Regions from separate parts of the Stenotrophomonas sp. 28608_Sma genome, predicted to be linked through region 1. Evidence: riboswitches for the same ligand, from Rfam matches in the RefSeq annotation. Region 1 holds a riboswitch; the other holds the start of a gene.
The links. A riboswitch is a leader RNA that binds a small molecule or an ion and turns the genes downstream of it on or off. The one in region 1 is predicted to bind cobalamin.
Positions count from the first base shown of each region.

Region 2: linked by a shared signal. The riboswitch ahead of ACZLHH_RS01340 (epoxyqueuosine reductase QueH) and the one ahead of btuB (TonB-dependent vitamin B12 receptor) in region 1 are both predicted to bind cobalamin.

Region 1 is NZ_CM151308.1:593,460-600,977, reverse strand. Features, by position in the region: gene ACZLHH_RS02700 (hypothetical protein) at 88-237, shown strand; gene bioD (dethiobiotin synthase) at 313-996, opposite strand; gene ACZLHH_RS02690 (GAF domain-containing protein) at 1,065-1,547, shown strand; gene ACZLHH_RS02685 (TfoX/Sxy family protein) at 1,544-1,906, shown strand; gene ACZLHH_RS02680 (histidine phosphatase family protein) at 1,998-2,576, opposite strand; cobalamin riboswitch at 2,719-2,941, shown strand; gene btuB (TonB-dependent vitamin B12 receptor) at 3,057-4,901, shown strand; gene gph (phosphoglycolate phosphatase) at 5,030-5,698, opposite strand; gene ACZLHH_RS02665 (class I SAM-dependent methyltransferase) at 5,763-6,554, opposite strand; gene ACZLHH_RS02660 (LysR family transcriptional regulator) at 6,551-7,480, opposite strand.
Region 2 is NZ_CM151308.1:304,445-311,962, forward strand. Features, by position in the region: gene ACZLHH_RS01320 (NADH:flavin oxidoreductase/NADH oxidase) at 1-35, shown strand, start outside; gene ACZLHH_RS01325 (LysR family transcriptional regulator) at 39-950, opposite strand; gene purU (formyltetrahydrofolate deformylase) at 1,065-1,916, shown strand; gene pncA (bifunctional nicotinamidase/pyrazinamidase) at 2,045-2,671, opposite strand; gene ACZLHH_RS01340 (epoxyqueuosine reductase QueH) at 2,727-3,413, opposite strand; cobalamin riboswitch at 3,574-3,788, opposite strand; gene ACZLHH_RS01345 (patatin-like phospholipase family protein) at 3,916-5,790, shown strand; gene ACZLHH_RS01350 (hypothetical protein) at 5,835-6,272, shown strand; gene ACZLHH_RS01355 (helix-turn-helix domain-containing protein) at 6,459-7,518, opposite strand, start outside.

The DNA.
Region 1 (7,518 bases):
TGCCGGCCGCTGGCCGGCAACCTCGGGATCGCCGGGTGGATGCAGTTGCCGGCCAGCGGCCGGCACTACCCAGGATCACTCAAGCACGTGCGCGCCCAGCGCCGCGTGTACTCGCGCGGCGCACGCTACCGCCAATGCCTGCGGCTGTCGTGCTGCCAGACCTTGGATGCGCGCTTCATCGGTGCGGTGGAGCGGCTGGGTGCGATCGCGAAGGAGCTGGCGGCTGCGGCACGGTAACGCCGGTCGCTGGCCGGCAACCTCGGGATCGCCGGGTGGATGCAGTTGCCGGCCAGCGGCCGGCACTACCCAGGATCACTCGAGCAGGTACGCCGACAGCGCTTCGCCATCCTCTCCCGGCAGATACGGCAGCCGCCCCCAGCACGGCATCGGCAGGCGCTGCTGCAACGTCGCGATGTTCTCATCCTGGCGCTGCATCACCGGGTCGATGTGGTTGCCGATCCAGCCCAGGCACTCCACGCCGCTGGCCTGCAGCGACTGCGCAGTCAGCCGTGCGTGGTTGACGCAGCCCAGCCGCATGCCGACCACAAGTACTACCGGCAGATGCAATGCACGCACCAGGTCGAGCTGGTCGAGCGTGGCCGAGACCGGCGCCAGCCAACCGCCAACGCCCTCCACCACCACGACATCGGCCTGAGCACGCAGGCGCGCGAACGCTGCCACGATCGGCGCCAGTTCCACCTGCACGCCATCCTCGGCAGCGGCCAGCTCCGGCGCCAGCGGTTGCCGCAGCGCGTACGGATTCAGGTCGGCATAGACCGGCACCGGCCAACTGGCCGCCTGCAGCGCCAGCGCGTCCTCGTTGCGCAGGCCCTGCCCCAGGTCTTCGCTGCCGCTGGCCACCGGCTTCATGCCAACCGCGCGCAGGCCGCGCCGGCGCAGTGCATGCAGCAGCGCGGTGCTGGCCGCGGTCTTGCCGATCTCGGTATCGGTGCCGGTGACGAACAGGGCAGGCGGCAGCGTGGCGGGCAACGGCATCGATAAGCTCCAGCGGGGCAACAGAGCCTGCATTATCGCCGGCCCGGCGCGCTTGCTAGACTGCGGGCATGTTCGCCAATGCCTCGCTCACCGGCAGCAAGCCGGAACAATACGCCCAGCTGCTGGAACAGGCCCGCGGCCTGGTCTACGCCGAGTCCGACCGCATCGCCAACGCGGCCAACCTCTCCGCGCTGGTCTATCACGCTCTGCCCGACCTGAACTGGGTGGGCTTCTACCTGTACGACGGCAAGGAACTGGTGGTCGGGCCATTCCAGGGCCTGCCGGCCTGCGTGCGCATCCCGCTGGACAAGGGCGTGTGCGGTGCCGCCGCCAGCCAGCGCGTGACCCAGCGCGTGGAGGACGTCGATGCCTTCCCCGGCCACATCGCCTGCGATTCGGCCTCGCGCTCGGAACTGGTGGTGCCGTTGCTGCGCGGCGATGAACTGATCGGCGTGTTCGACATCGACAGCCCGAAAGTCGGCCGCTTCGATGCCGACGACCAGGCTGGCCTGGAAGCCATCGCCCGCGTGTTCGTCGAGGCGCTGGGATGAGCGCACCGAAGCTGCGCAACATCGGCCCGAAGAGTGCGGCGTGGCTGCGTCAGGTCGGCCTGCGCAGCCGCGAGGATCTGGTTGCGATCGGCGCGGTCGGCGCCTTCGTCAAGGTCAAGCGCGCCGGCTTCAAGCCCAGCCTGAACCTGCTCTATTCACTGGAAGGCGCGCTGCTGGACTGCCATTGGCAGGAACTGAGCGAGCCGCAGCGTGAGGCACTGGTGCAGGATTACGAAGCGCGCATCGCTGCGCATCCGCTGAAGGCGGCCGGCCCCGCTTCGGGCCCGGTGCATGAGCAGCGCTTCGATGCTGACGACGACGCTGAGGACAGCGTGGCCGAGCGCGCGGACGAGGATTGAGGCCTCCGCGTTCCTGGGGATGCCGGCCAGCGGCCGGCACCACCACTGCGATGCGGGATCGGTAGCGCCGGGTCATGCCCGGCGAGTGCGGTCAGGGCTGCTGCAGCTCCTGCAGTTCGCCCACCAGCCCGACCTCGCCGCGCTCCAGCCACACCCGCAGGCGTGTGCCGTGGTCAATACGCAGGGCCCAGCACAGCGACATCGGCAGGCCGCAGACCTGCGACAGCACCATGCGCAGCGGGCCGCCGTGGCTGACCACCAGCGTCGGCACCGGATCGTCATCATCAAGCAGGCGATCCAGCGCGCGCGCGATGCGCCGCTCGAAGTGGCCCCAGCTTTCGCCGTTCGGCGGCGGGAATGCATGCGGGTCGGCATGGAAGGCCGCCAATGCGTCCTCCGGCAGGTCGAACAGCGACTGCCCGTCCCAATCGCCGAAATCCAGCTCTTCCCATTCCTCGTCCGCTTCCACGTCCAGCCCGCGCGGCGTGGCCAGGGCCATCGCCGTGTGCAGCGAGCGCAGCCGCGGCGAACTGATCACCCGCTCCCAGGGCTGCGCAGCGTAGGCGTCGACCAGTTCCTGCGGCAGGCGGGCCAGCTGCGGTGGATCGCTGCGGCCATCGAGGAACTCATCGCGACCGTTGCCGGCATGGCGGACCAGGTCGAGGATCATGCGTGCGTCCTGTACAGGCAACGCGGGAACAGCGGAAAACGGGCGGACATCGGCAACGGCACCACGGGATCGAGGGACCATTCTAAGGGCACAGCAAAGGCAGTCGAGCACGCTCGACGCTACGGGCCGCCTGCGATGCCGTAGACTGCGCGCACTTCCAGGTGACCTGCGGCCACGGCCGGCAGGTTGAAACGGGAAGCCGGTGACGCGTGATTCCACGCCAGGCCGGCGCTGCCCCCGCAACGGTAAGCACGTCAGTTCCAGGCAACAACGCCACTGTGCCGCAGGCATGGGAAGGCGCCTGGACGGTGGCCTCGCGCCACCCGGCGGCAAGCCCGGAGACCGGCCAGGAAGCCTCAGGTCGCGATGCGGTGGGCATGGCGCTGGATGACCGCAGCCTGCGCTGCGGCGTCGGCGCATGCCTGCCTTCGCGGCTCCTCCCCTTCGCCACGCGGGCGTGCGTGGCACCTGGAGTCCCCCATGAAGCTGCAGTCCCGAATGCTGTCCCTGGCCGTGCTGGCCGCCCTGCCCGCGCTGGCCCAGGCCGCCGATGACACCACCGCGCTCGACCAGATCCTGGTCACCGCCACCCGCACCCCGATCGCCCTGCAGGACAGCATCGCGCCGGCCCAGGTGATCGACCGCGCGCAGATCGAATCCAGCCAGGCCACCTCGCTGCAGGAGCTGCTGCGCGGCCGCGCCGGCATCAACCTGACCAACTCCGGCGGCCTCGGCAAGCAGAGCTCGCTGTTCCTGCGCGGCACCAACTCGGGCCACACCGTGGTGCTGGTGGATGGTGTGCGCATCAACAGTGCCGACCTCGGCCTGGCCATGTACCAGGACCTGCCGCTGGCGCAGATCGAGCGCGTGGAAATCGTGCGCGGCCCGCAGTCCAGCCTGTACGGTGCCGACGCCATTGGTGGCGTGATCCAGATCTTCACCCGCCGCAACCAGGGCGATTTCGCTCCGCACTTCCAGCTCGGCGGTGGCAGCAACGGCCTGCGCGAAGCCAGCGGCGGCATCGGCGGTGGCACCGAACGCGGCTGGTTCGGCGCCGACATCGCCTACCAGCATTCCGACGGCATCGATGCCTGCCGCGGCTCCGCCTCGGTGTTCACCGCGGGCTGCTTTGCCGACGAGCACGACCGCGACGGCTACCGCAACCTGTCCAAGAGCCTGCGCGGCGGCTACAGCTTCAACGACCAGTGGACCGTGGAAGGCAGCGCACTGCGCGCCGACGGCAAGAACCACTACGACGGCTACTACAACTACTCGGAGACCCGCCAGCAGGTGCTGGCCGGCAAGGTGCGCTACACCCCGTCTGAACGCCTGGCTTTCACAGCCAACGTCGGCCGCAGTGACAACGAGTCGGACAACTTCGGCGACTTCGGCGCACGCGGCAGCGCGCAGACCCACCGCGACAGCGCCTCGCTGCAGGGTGACTTCACCTTGGCCGAAGGCCAGCTGTTGAGCACCGGCGTGGACTGGAGCGAAGACAACCTGGATGGCAGCAGCGCGGGCTACCTCGTCGACAGCCGTCGCAACACCGGCGTGTTCGTGCAGTATCAGGGCCGCTTCGGCCGCCACCAGCTGCAGGCCAGCGCACGCAACGACGACAACCAGCAGTTCGGCAACCATGCCACCGGCAGCGTGGGCTGGGCGATGGAACTGGAGCACGGCCTGCGCGTCAATGCCAGCTACGGCACTGCGTTCAAGGCGCCGACCTTCAGCGACCTGTACGACCCGTGGAGCGGGGTGCCGACGTTGAACCCGGAGAAGTCCAAGAGCGCCAATCTCGGTGTTTCGCAGCAGGGCCAGGGCTGGCATTGGGGCCTGGATGTGTACGAGACCCGCATCGATGACCTGATCACCTACGATGCGTCCACGATGAAGATGCAGCAGGTGGAGAAGGCGCGCATCCGCGGTGCCGAGCTGACCGGTGGCGTGCTGTTGGCCGGTTTCGACATCAACGCGCAGCTGAGCTACACCGACCCGCGCAACCGCACCCATGGCAGCACCCAGTTCGACAACTGGCTGCCGCGCCGTGCGCAGCAGACCGCGCGCCTGGACGTCGACCGCCGCTTCGGCGATTTCCGCGCCGGCCTGACCGTGCAGGGTGCGGGCAAGCGCTATGACGATGCGGCCAACGCGGTGAAGGTCGGTGGCTACGGCACGCTGGACCTGCGCGCCGAGTACGCGCTGACGCCGTCGTGGTCGCTGCTGGCGCGCGCCGCCAACGTATTCGACCGCACGTATGAAACCGTGGCGTGGTTCAACCAGCCGGGCCGCGAGTACCAGCTGAGCGTGCGTTACCAGCCGAAGTGACCGCGACGGTCATGGTAGTGCCGGCCGCCGGCCGGCAACATCATGACCTTCGACAGCGCATCGCGGGTTGCCGGCCAGCGGCCGGCACTACCCATTGCGTCGGCCCGGTTACCGCCCGGCGACCGGCGTTATCCGTTGCACCAGCCCTGCAACCCCGGCAGTTCACGCAGGTCGTCGATCACCGCCACCGCATGCGCGGTGGCCAGGTCCAGGCCGCGCGGATAGCCGTAACGCACCAGCGCGATCGGCATGCCTGCATCTTCGGCGGCACGGTAGTCGGTCAACGAATCACCGACCATCAGGCACGCCTCTACAGGCAGCCCGAAGTGCGCGGCGATATGCCGCAGCGGTTCACCACTGGGCTTGCGCTGCGGCAGGGAGTCGCCCCCCAGCACCAGCGCGAACGCATCACCGATGCCCAGATGCTGCAGCAGCGGTGGCACCAGCGCTTCGGGCTTGTTGGTGCAGATCGCCAGCGGCACGTTGCGCGCACGCAGTTGCGCCAGTGCTTCAGCCACGCCATCGAACAGACGCGGGCTGCGCAGCAGGCACTCACGGTAGTGCACCATGAACACCGGCATCACTTCGGCCAGGTCCACCTCGCGGCCGGCCGCATGCACGGCCTGTTCGACCAGGCGGCGCACACCGTCGCCGATCCAACCGAGCACCGTGGTTTCCGGCACGCGTGCCACACCGATGTCCTCCAGCGTGCGGTTCAGTGCTTCGGCGATATCAGCTGCGCTGTCGACCAGCGTGCCATCAAGGTCGAACACGACCAGCGGATAGGGATACGACAAGGGACGGCACCTGCATGACGTGGGGCCGTCCATTGTACGCCGCAGGTTTTTGCGCCGATCCGCCTCAGCCGATCCGGCGCGCGCGGGTCGCCAGGAAGGTGGGCAGATAGCGATCGATCAGGAATCGCGGCTGCGGCTGCCAGTCTTCCATGAAGCGATCGATGATGAAGCCGGCATCGAGCTGCCCACCGATCAGTTCGGTCAGGCTGTGGCCGAAGGTCAGCGCGTCACCCCGTGCCAGCTTCGCCTCGCGCTCGGCCGGCGCCAGGTCTTCCAGGTCCGAATAGGGAATGGCGTACTGTGGCCGGATCAGGCCCTGTGCATCCAGCTGCGGATCGCGCGCGCCGACGAACAGCACCGGGTTGTAGAAGCTGGCCATCAGCATGCCATCGCGTGCCAGCACGCGGCGGCATTCGGTCCACACCGGGCGCACATCAGGCACGTACAGGTTCGAGATCGGGTGGAACACCACATCGAAACTGTCGTTGGCAAACACGTGCAGATCGCGCATGTCGCCCTGCACGGTGCGCAGCTGCAGGCCATCGCGCGCGGCGACCCTGCGGTCCTGTTCCAGCTGCCCGTCGGAGAGATCGAACACGGTGACGTCAGCGCCCGCAGCGGCCAGCACCGGTGCCTGCTGGCCACCGCCTGAGGCCAGGCACAGGATGCGACGGCCGCGCACATCACCCATCCAGTCCAGTGGCAACGCGCGGGGCGTCAGGTGCACCTGCCAGCGGCCTTCGCGCGCGGCGGCAATCGTTGAACTTTCCACCGGGCGCGACCATTCGCGCACTTCGCTGGCCTGGCGGTCCCAGGCAGCACGGTTGTGGTCGATCAAGGCCTGTCCATGGTTCATGTGTTCTCCTTGCCCGGTGGGCGCCAATCCAGATCCTGGAAGGCCGGGCTGGCGAAACACTCGCCCAGGAAATCCAGGAATCGCCGCATGATAGCGGGCTGCTGGCGCCGTGACGCGTACACGGCATGAATGCCGAGTTCGTCCAGGCTGAATTCGGGCAGCAGTTCGATCAGCTCGCCACTGCGCAGCAGCGGCGCCACCTGGTAGGTCGGCAGCATGGCGATGCCGGCACCGGCGCGCACCGCCTCCAGCAGCAGCGAGGCCTCGTTGGCGCTGATGTTGCCACCCACCGCCACCGACAGCGAACGACCGTCGCGGTGCAGCTGCCACAGGCTCTTGCCGACGTAGTGGTGGGTCAGGCAGTTGTGCGCGGCCAGGTGCTCGGGAGCGGTCGGTGTGCCACGCGCCTGCAGGTAGGACGGCGTCGCGCACAGCACCGAACGGCAGGTGGCCAGCCGCCGCGCGATCAGGCTCGGGTCGATCTGGCGGGCGATGCGCACCGCCAGATCCACGCGCTCTTCCACCAGGTTCACCGTGCGGTCGACCAGCAGCAGCTCGATGCGCGCCGCCGGATGGCGCGCGACGAAGCCAGCCACCGCCCGTGCCAGATGGCTCTGCCCGAACGAGACGCTGGCGGTCACCCGCAACGTGCCATGCGGCTCGGGATCATCGCTGGCCAGTTCGCCCTGCAGTTCTTCACCGATCGCCAGCATCTGCCGGAAGCGCGCCAGTGCCGCCTCTCCAGGACCGGTCAGGCTGACCCGGCGCGTGGTCCGGTGCAGCAGCCGTGCGCCCAGCCAGCCCTCGACCTCGGCCAGGTAGCGGCTGACCATCGCCCGCGACATGTCCAGCACCTCGGCGGCGGCGGTGAGGCTGCCGCGCTCGGCCACCTCGACGAAGACGGTCATGGCGGTCAATCGGTCCATATGCTCGATCCATGCAACAAACAAGCGCGTTATACGCT
Region 2 (7,518 bases), 290 kb from region 1:
CGCGCGATGCGCGCGGCGTGTTCAAGACGCGCTGAGGCTCACACCCGCCAGGCCGGCGCCATGCCGGCCTGCAGGTGCTCGAACAGCGCGCGGATCTTGGCAGTGAAATCGCGGCGGTCGCTGACGCAGAAATAGACTTCCATCGGTTCGGGGCGCCATGCAGTGTCGGCGCCGAACACTGCCTGCAGGCGGCCATCGCGCAGGTACGGCTCGGCCACGAATGCGGCCAGCCGGGTGATGCCGGCACCGGCTGCGGCCAGCGTCGCCAGCGCATCGATGTCATCGCAGACCATGCTCGGCGGCAGTGCGGCGTCCACGCGCTGGCCATCCTTCAACAGGCCCCATCGCAGCGGCCGGCCATCGGTGGGGAAGCGGTGCAGCAGCCCGCGATGGCCGCTCAGCTCGGAGGGTTGCTGCGGGGTGCCGTGTGCCTTCAGATAGGCCGGCGAGGCGCAGAACACGAACGGCACGCGCGCCAGCTGCCGTGCGACGACACCGTCCTCCAGCTGTGCACCGATGCGGATGCTGGCATCCACCGCTTCCGGGCCGTGCTGCACGGCGCGGTCAGTCAGGCGCAGCTCCAGCTGCAGTTGCGGGTAGCGCTGCTGCAGCGAAGGCAGCAAGGGGGCAAGTACGTGGCGACCGAACGCGCTGCTGCTGGCGATGCGTAGTGGTCCGGCCGGTTCGATGTCACCAGAGGTGACCATCGCCTGCGCGCGCGCCAGGTCGGCTTCGATGTGGCGCACCTGCGCCAGGTACAGCGCGCCGGCCTCGCTGAGGGCCAGCTGGCGCGTACTTCGGTTCAGCAACCGTACGCCCAGATGCGCCTCCAGCCGGTTGATGTTCTGGCCGACTGCGGTGGCGCTGATGCCAAGGATGCGGGCCGCTGCGGCAATGCTGCCGGTCTCTGCGGTGCGGGTGAAGCTGCGGATCAGTTGCAACAGGTTCATGACCGACCAGCTTGCCATGGAGAAACCCAAGTATCGCTTGGGACTGAACCAAGCAGGTCGGTTGCATCGGTGACCATCGATCCCGAGGACAGGCTGCTGCCCTACACTCGGGCGATGCGCCCCGATTCCATCCTCACCCTGTCCTGTCCCGACCGTACCGGCATCGTCTACCGCGTATCCGGCCTGCTGTTCGACCACGGCTGCAACATCCTCGACGCCCAGCAGTTCGGTGATGAGGAAAGTGGCCGCTTCTTCCTGCGCGTGCATTTCGATCGCGATGCCGGCCTGCCGCTGGAGACCGTGCACGCCGCCATGGCCACGCTCGCCGCCGGCTTCGGCATGGACTGGCAGCTGCATGATGGCCGCCGCCGTGCACGCCTGCTGGTGCTGGTCAGCAAGCAGGGGCACTGCCTCAACGACCTGCTGTTCCGTGCCCACAGCGGCCAGCTGAAGGTGGACATTGCCGCAGTAGCGTCCAACCACGCCGACTTCGCGCCGCTGGCGGCGTCCTACCAGGTGCCGTTCCACCACCTGCCGGTGACCGCTGATACGCGCGTGGTGCAGGAGCAGCAGATCATCGACCTGGTCGAGCGCGAACGCATCGATCTGGTGGTGCTGGCGCGCTACATGCAGATCCTGTCACCCACGCTGTGCCGCGCGCTGGCCGGCCGTGCGATCAACATCCACCACAGCTTCCTGCCCAGCTTCAAGGGCGCGCAGCCGTACCACCAGGCACACGCGCGCGGGGTCAAGATCATCGGCGCCACCGCGCACTACGTCACCGAGGATCTGGACGAAGGCCCGATCATCGAACAGGACGTGGCCCGCGTGGACCACGCGATGGCGCCGCGCGAGCTGGTGCGGCTGGGCAGCGATACCGAATCGCTGGTGCTGGCGCGCGCCGTGCGCCGCCATGTGGAGCACCGCATCCTGCTCAACGGGCACCGAACGGTGGTGTTCCGGTAATCGCCCATCCCGCGTCCGCCGGGCATGGCCCGGCGCTACCACGGGTGCTATCCGGTAGTGCCGGCCGCTGGCCGGCAACTGCAGAGATCCCGAGGTTGCCGGCCAGCGGCCGGCACTACCGCTCTGGGTCAGACGATCGCGATCCCCGCCTTGCCCAGCGCCTCGCGCACCATCGCGTCGTTGGCGTCGGTCACCGGCTTGGTCAGCTCCCACAGGAATTTCACCCGGAAGCCGGACTTCACCGCGTCCTGCGCGCTCCACAGCACGCAGTAGTCGCGGGCCAGGCCGCACACGTGCACTTCGCGGATGCGGCGTTCGTGCAGCCAGCCGGCCAGGCCGGTGGCCGGGCGCTCGCCATCGGGGCCATGGTTCTCGCGGAAGGCGCTGTATGAATCCACCTGTTGGCGCGTGCCCTTGCGCAGGATCAGGTCGGCCACGGTCCAGTCCACGCCCGGATGCAGCGCGGCACCGGCGCTGCCCTGCACGCAGTGGTCCGGCCACAGGGTCTGCGGCTGCGCGTGCAGCAGGATGGTCTCGAAGGGGCGTTGGCCGGGGTGCTGGCTGGCGAACGAGGCATGGTCGGCCGGGTGCCAGTCCTGTGTTGCCACCACGGTGCGGTAGCGGCGCTGTGCCAGCAGATCGGCGATCGGTGCCACCAGCGCATCGCCTTGGTCGCAGGCCAGCGCGCCGCCGGGCATGAAGTCCGGCTGCAGGTCGATCACCAGCAGGGCGACATCGGCGGGCAGGGCGGTCATGGCAGTTCCGGTACAGCAGAAGGGGCGACCAGCGTGGCCGCCCCATGCCCACACGTCAATCGCCCTGCGGCGTCTCAGCGTCCTGCCCGTAGTACAGCAGGCCGATCTTGATCCGTTCGCGGCCATTCTCGCGGCGGTGACGGTTGGCATCGCGCAGCGAGTACACGCAGCCGCAGTATTCCTGCTGGTAGAACTGCTCGCGCTTGCTGATCTCGATCATGCGGCTGGCACCGCCGCCCTTGCGCCAGTTGTAGTCCCAGTACTGCAGGCCTTCATAGCGCGACGCGGCACGGATGCCGCAGTCGTTGATCTGCGCCATGTTCTTCCAGCGCGAGATGCCCAGCGACGAACTGATGGTGTCGTAGCCGTGCTCGTGCGCGTACAGCGCAGTGCGCTCGAAGCGCATGTCGAAGCACATCGTGCAGCGGATGCCGCGCTCGGGCTCGTTTTCCATGCCGCGTGCACGGCTGAACCAGTTGTCGGTGTCGTAGTCGCAGTCGATGAACGGGATGTCGTGCTGTTCGGCGAAGCGGATGTTCTCCTGCTTGCGCAGCTCGTATTCCTTCACCGGGTGGATGTTGGGGTTGTAGAAGAAGATCGCGTAGTCGATCCCGGAGGCGGTGATCGCCTCCATCACTTCGCCGGAGCAGGGGGCGCAGCACGAGTGCAGCAGCAGGCGCTGGCCGTTTTCGGGCAGGGACAGGGTGGGGCGTTGGAGCTCGGTCATCGTCAGGTACCGCATGGACCGCCGGCAACGGCGGTGGCCCATGCATCAGCGCGTGGGTGAACAGTCTGGCCGGAAACCGTGAACAGGACGCACGCGGCCGCACCGCCTGCAGGCGCAGGACAACGACGGCCCCGGCAACCTCCCCGCGGAGATTCCAGGTCGAGTCAGGGGACGGTCGTGTCCCCCGGCCGGGGCCGGTATTCGGGCTGATGGACACGGGCCGCAGCCCACCTACTACCTGCCGCTTCCCAGGCGTGAGCCCAGTGCTGTTGGCAGGATTCGTTTCCATTCACCGCTGCGGGGCAGCTCCGGAATGGGCGCGCAAGGCGCCTTCACCGGATTCCCGTTTAAATCCCTGCCGCCATCAATGCCACGGCAAGGATACCTTCGGCGTGCCCACGGTGGACGCGTCGAGGCCAATGGTCAAGGGCCAATGAAAGCGCAGGGCTGTGGCTCGCTTCTCAGGCTGTGAGAGCGCCTCTTGCCATACTGGGCACCGACAGACGGGAGGTGGCTCGTGGCGGCGAAGTACTGCGATCTGGTCATGAAAGGCGGCATCACCAGCGGCATCGTGTACCCCAATGCGGTACTGGCGCTGGCGCGCGAGTATCGCTTCAAGAGCATCGGCGGCACCTCGGCCGGCGCCATTGCCGCGGCGGTGGCGGCCGCGGCGGCGTGCGGTGATCGTCGCCAGCAGGCCGGCGAGCACCTGCCCGGCGATGCCGGCTACGGCGGGCTGTCGGCGGTGTCGGCGCAGCTGTCGCGGCGCGGCTTCATCTACAGCCTGTTCCAGCCGGCACGGGGCGCGCGCGCCGCCTATCGGTTGCTGGTGGTGCTGACCGGCAATGCCGGCCTGCCACACAAGCTGCTGTGCCTGGCCATCGCGGTGTTCGAGATTGCGCCACTGGAGGTGCTGGTGTCGCTGGCGTTGCTGCTCGGCCTGGGCTGGTGGGGCGGCGGTTGGAGCGGTGTGGCCGCCACGCTGCTGCCATCACTGCTGTGCGCGTATGGTGCCGGCGTGGCCGGTGCCGCGCTGCGGGTAGCGCGGGTGGCGCGCCGTAACCTGCTGGGCCTGTGCAGCGGCCTCGGCCGCGATGCACGCACGCCGGCGTTGACCGAGTGGCTGCATGAATGCCTGCAGCAGCTGTCCGGCAAGCCGCTGGATGCACCGCTCACGTTCGCCGACCTGCACGATGCGCCGCGCTATGCCGGCGAGCCGGACAGCCCGCATGCGATCAGCCTGCAGATGATCACCACCTGTGTGTCGCACAACGAGCCGCGCACGCTGCCGCTGGGCGGCGCGCAGTTCTGGTTCCTGCGCGAGGAGTTCGAGCAGCTGTTTCCGGCCAGCGTGGTGCAGTGGCTGGTGACGCAGGCCGGCCCGCCACTGGAGGTGGAAGGGCGCCGGTACTACCACCTGCCGCAGGGCCCGAAGCTGCCGGTGCTGGTGGCCACGCGCATGAGCCTGAGCTTCCCGCTGCTGATCAGCGCGGTGCCGTTGCATGAGCCCTCACGCCGCGAGCGTCGCTGTGAACCGACCGCACCTGCGGCCGACCAGGAGCACAACGTCGCCGACAGCATGGAAGGGCTGACCAGTGCCGGGCAGACCTGCGGACCGGTGATCACCGCGTTCCGCATCTGCTGGTTCTCCGATGGTGGCATCAGCAGCAACTTCCCGATCCACCTGTTCGATGCCGCGTTGCCGCGCTGGCCAACCTTCGCCATCAATCTGGTCTACCCGCAGCACGCCGAAGACGTGAGCCACGGCAGCAGTGGCCGTCAGGCGCTGGAACACGCCGTGTTCCTGCCCACCGAGAACCGCCACGGCTGGCAGCGTACCTACCAGTCGATCGCTACGCCGCTGGCGGCCGCAGAACTGGGCCGTTTCCTGTTCGCGGTGGTGGCGACCATGCAGAACTGGCGCGACCTGCTGCAGGCGCGCGCACCGGGCTACCGCGATCGCATCGTGCACGTCAGCCTGCAGGGCGACGAAGGCGGCATGAACCTGGACATGCCACAGGAGGTGCTGACCCGCATCGCCGACAAGGGCAGCCTGGCCGGTGCGCGCTTCTGTTCGTTCTCGTTCGAGAACCACTATTGGATCCGCTGGCGCAACCTGGCCTCGGCCTACCAGCGCTACACGCTGGAAGTGGCGCGCACCGACGACCCGGCGCAGCAGGTACTGGCCTACCGCGCGGCGTACTCGATGGTTGCCAGTGGCCAGCCGGCGCCACCGTCGTACAAGCTGGGCTCGGAAGACAAGCGGCTGGCATCGCAGCAGTTGTGGGGGCTGATGGTCGAGCAGGGACGTACCTGGGAGGACCTCGGCCCGGACCTCACCGACGGCGCACCGCGCCCGCTGCCGCAGATGAAGGTGACGCCGATCTATTGATCGCGATGGATACAATCGCGGCTCCCCATTGCAAGGAATGCCCCATGTCCCCTCGCCAGAAGCTGCTGGACGTGCTTGAACGCCTCGATCAACGCGATCCGGAGCACCTGCCGGTGGTGCCGCTGGCCGCGTATTTCGAAGGCAACGATTTCGAGGAGTGCATCGCACCGAACCAGTGGGGCTATGGGCGCCCACCGATTGCCGAGGTATACGCACGCTTGGTTGCGATTGCGGCAAAGCCTGAAGTGGAAGGTGTCTACGTGGGCCTGCACCAAGACTGGGGCAGTGCATTGGAAGACGACAGCGAATGGCCAGCTGCAGAGAACGTGCACGTCTTGACCAGCGCCGATGCCGCAACCGTGGAAGGCTGGCTGCAGGGCCTGGAATGCGACGGCGTCGGCGAAGGCTGGCCGTACGGGCAACACATCGACGCGCCTGCGCCCTCCACAGGTCACCGCGTGTTGACCGTGTTCTGGGACTAGTAGAGCCACGCCACGCGTGGATGCACTTCGCGCACGGCAAGGTTGTGCCAACCAAGGTTGGCACCTACCAAATCGGTTGTCCGGACCCGCCCCGCCAACCCATGGAATGCCAGCTGTTGCTTTTGAGGTTGCCGGCCAGCGGCCGGCACTACCGCAGGTGCAGGGCGCAGCCCTGCCGAACCAACCCTACCGCCCCGGCAACTGCGCGAACGCGCGCTGCATGCAGTCCTCACGCGGACACACCCGGCACCCCGGTCCGATCGACACCGAATTACCCGGACTCTGCACATCCAGCCCCAGTGAATACACCAGCCGCTCGGCGTGCTGCAGATCGCAGCCCAGCGCCACCGCGAACGTCTTGCGCGGCTGGCCATGGCCGACCGGACCACTGCTGACCTGCCGCGCCAGCCAGAAATGACGACGCCCATCGGGCATGCGCGCGGTCTGCGTAAGGATGCGCCCCGGCTGGTTGAACGCCTCGTAGACGATCCACAGCGGGCACGACCCTCCCACCTGCGAGAAATGGAAATCGGTGGCCGAATGGCGTTTGGACACGTTGCCGGCACGGTCCACGCGGATGAAGAAGAACGGCAGGCCGGGCGCGCTGCGCCGCGCCAACGTGCTCAGCCGATGACAGACCGCTTCAAAGCCCACGCCGAACTGGTGCGCCAGCAGCTCGATGTCGTAACTGCTGGCCTCGGCCGCACGCAGGAAACGCATGTACGGCATCACCAACGCACCGGCGAAGTAATTCGACAAGCCAATCCGCGCCTGCGCGATGCGTGCCTCATCGGTAAAGCCAGCGCGCGCCACTACCGCATCGATCTGCGGCAGGTAGCCGTGAAGGGCCAGCTCGGCCGCCATCTGGAACGCCTGCTGGCCGGGCTCAAGGTAATCGGGCAGCCACAGCCGCCGCGCACCGGCATCGTATTGCCGTTTCTCGCGCCCGGCCTGCAGTGCGGCCACTTCCACCAGCACACCATGGCGGTCGGCCAGCAGCTGGCGCAGCCGCGGTGCCACATGCCCGGGCGACAGCCCCCATTCGGCGAACAGCTGCTCGGCCAGCTCGTCCAGTTCGGGGATGTGGTTGTGCATGCGGTTGAAGAACTCGCGCACCTGGTCACCGGCGGGCAGGGTGCTGCCGGCACCGGGCTCGCCCAGCTGGAACTCCAGCGCGGCGGCATGCTCGCGCAGCGCCAGGTGGCGGCGGTGCAGGTCCAGCAGCGCGCGGCTGACCTGCGGCAGG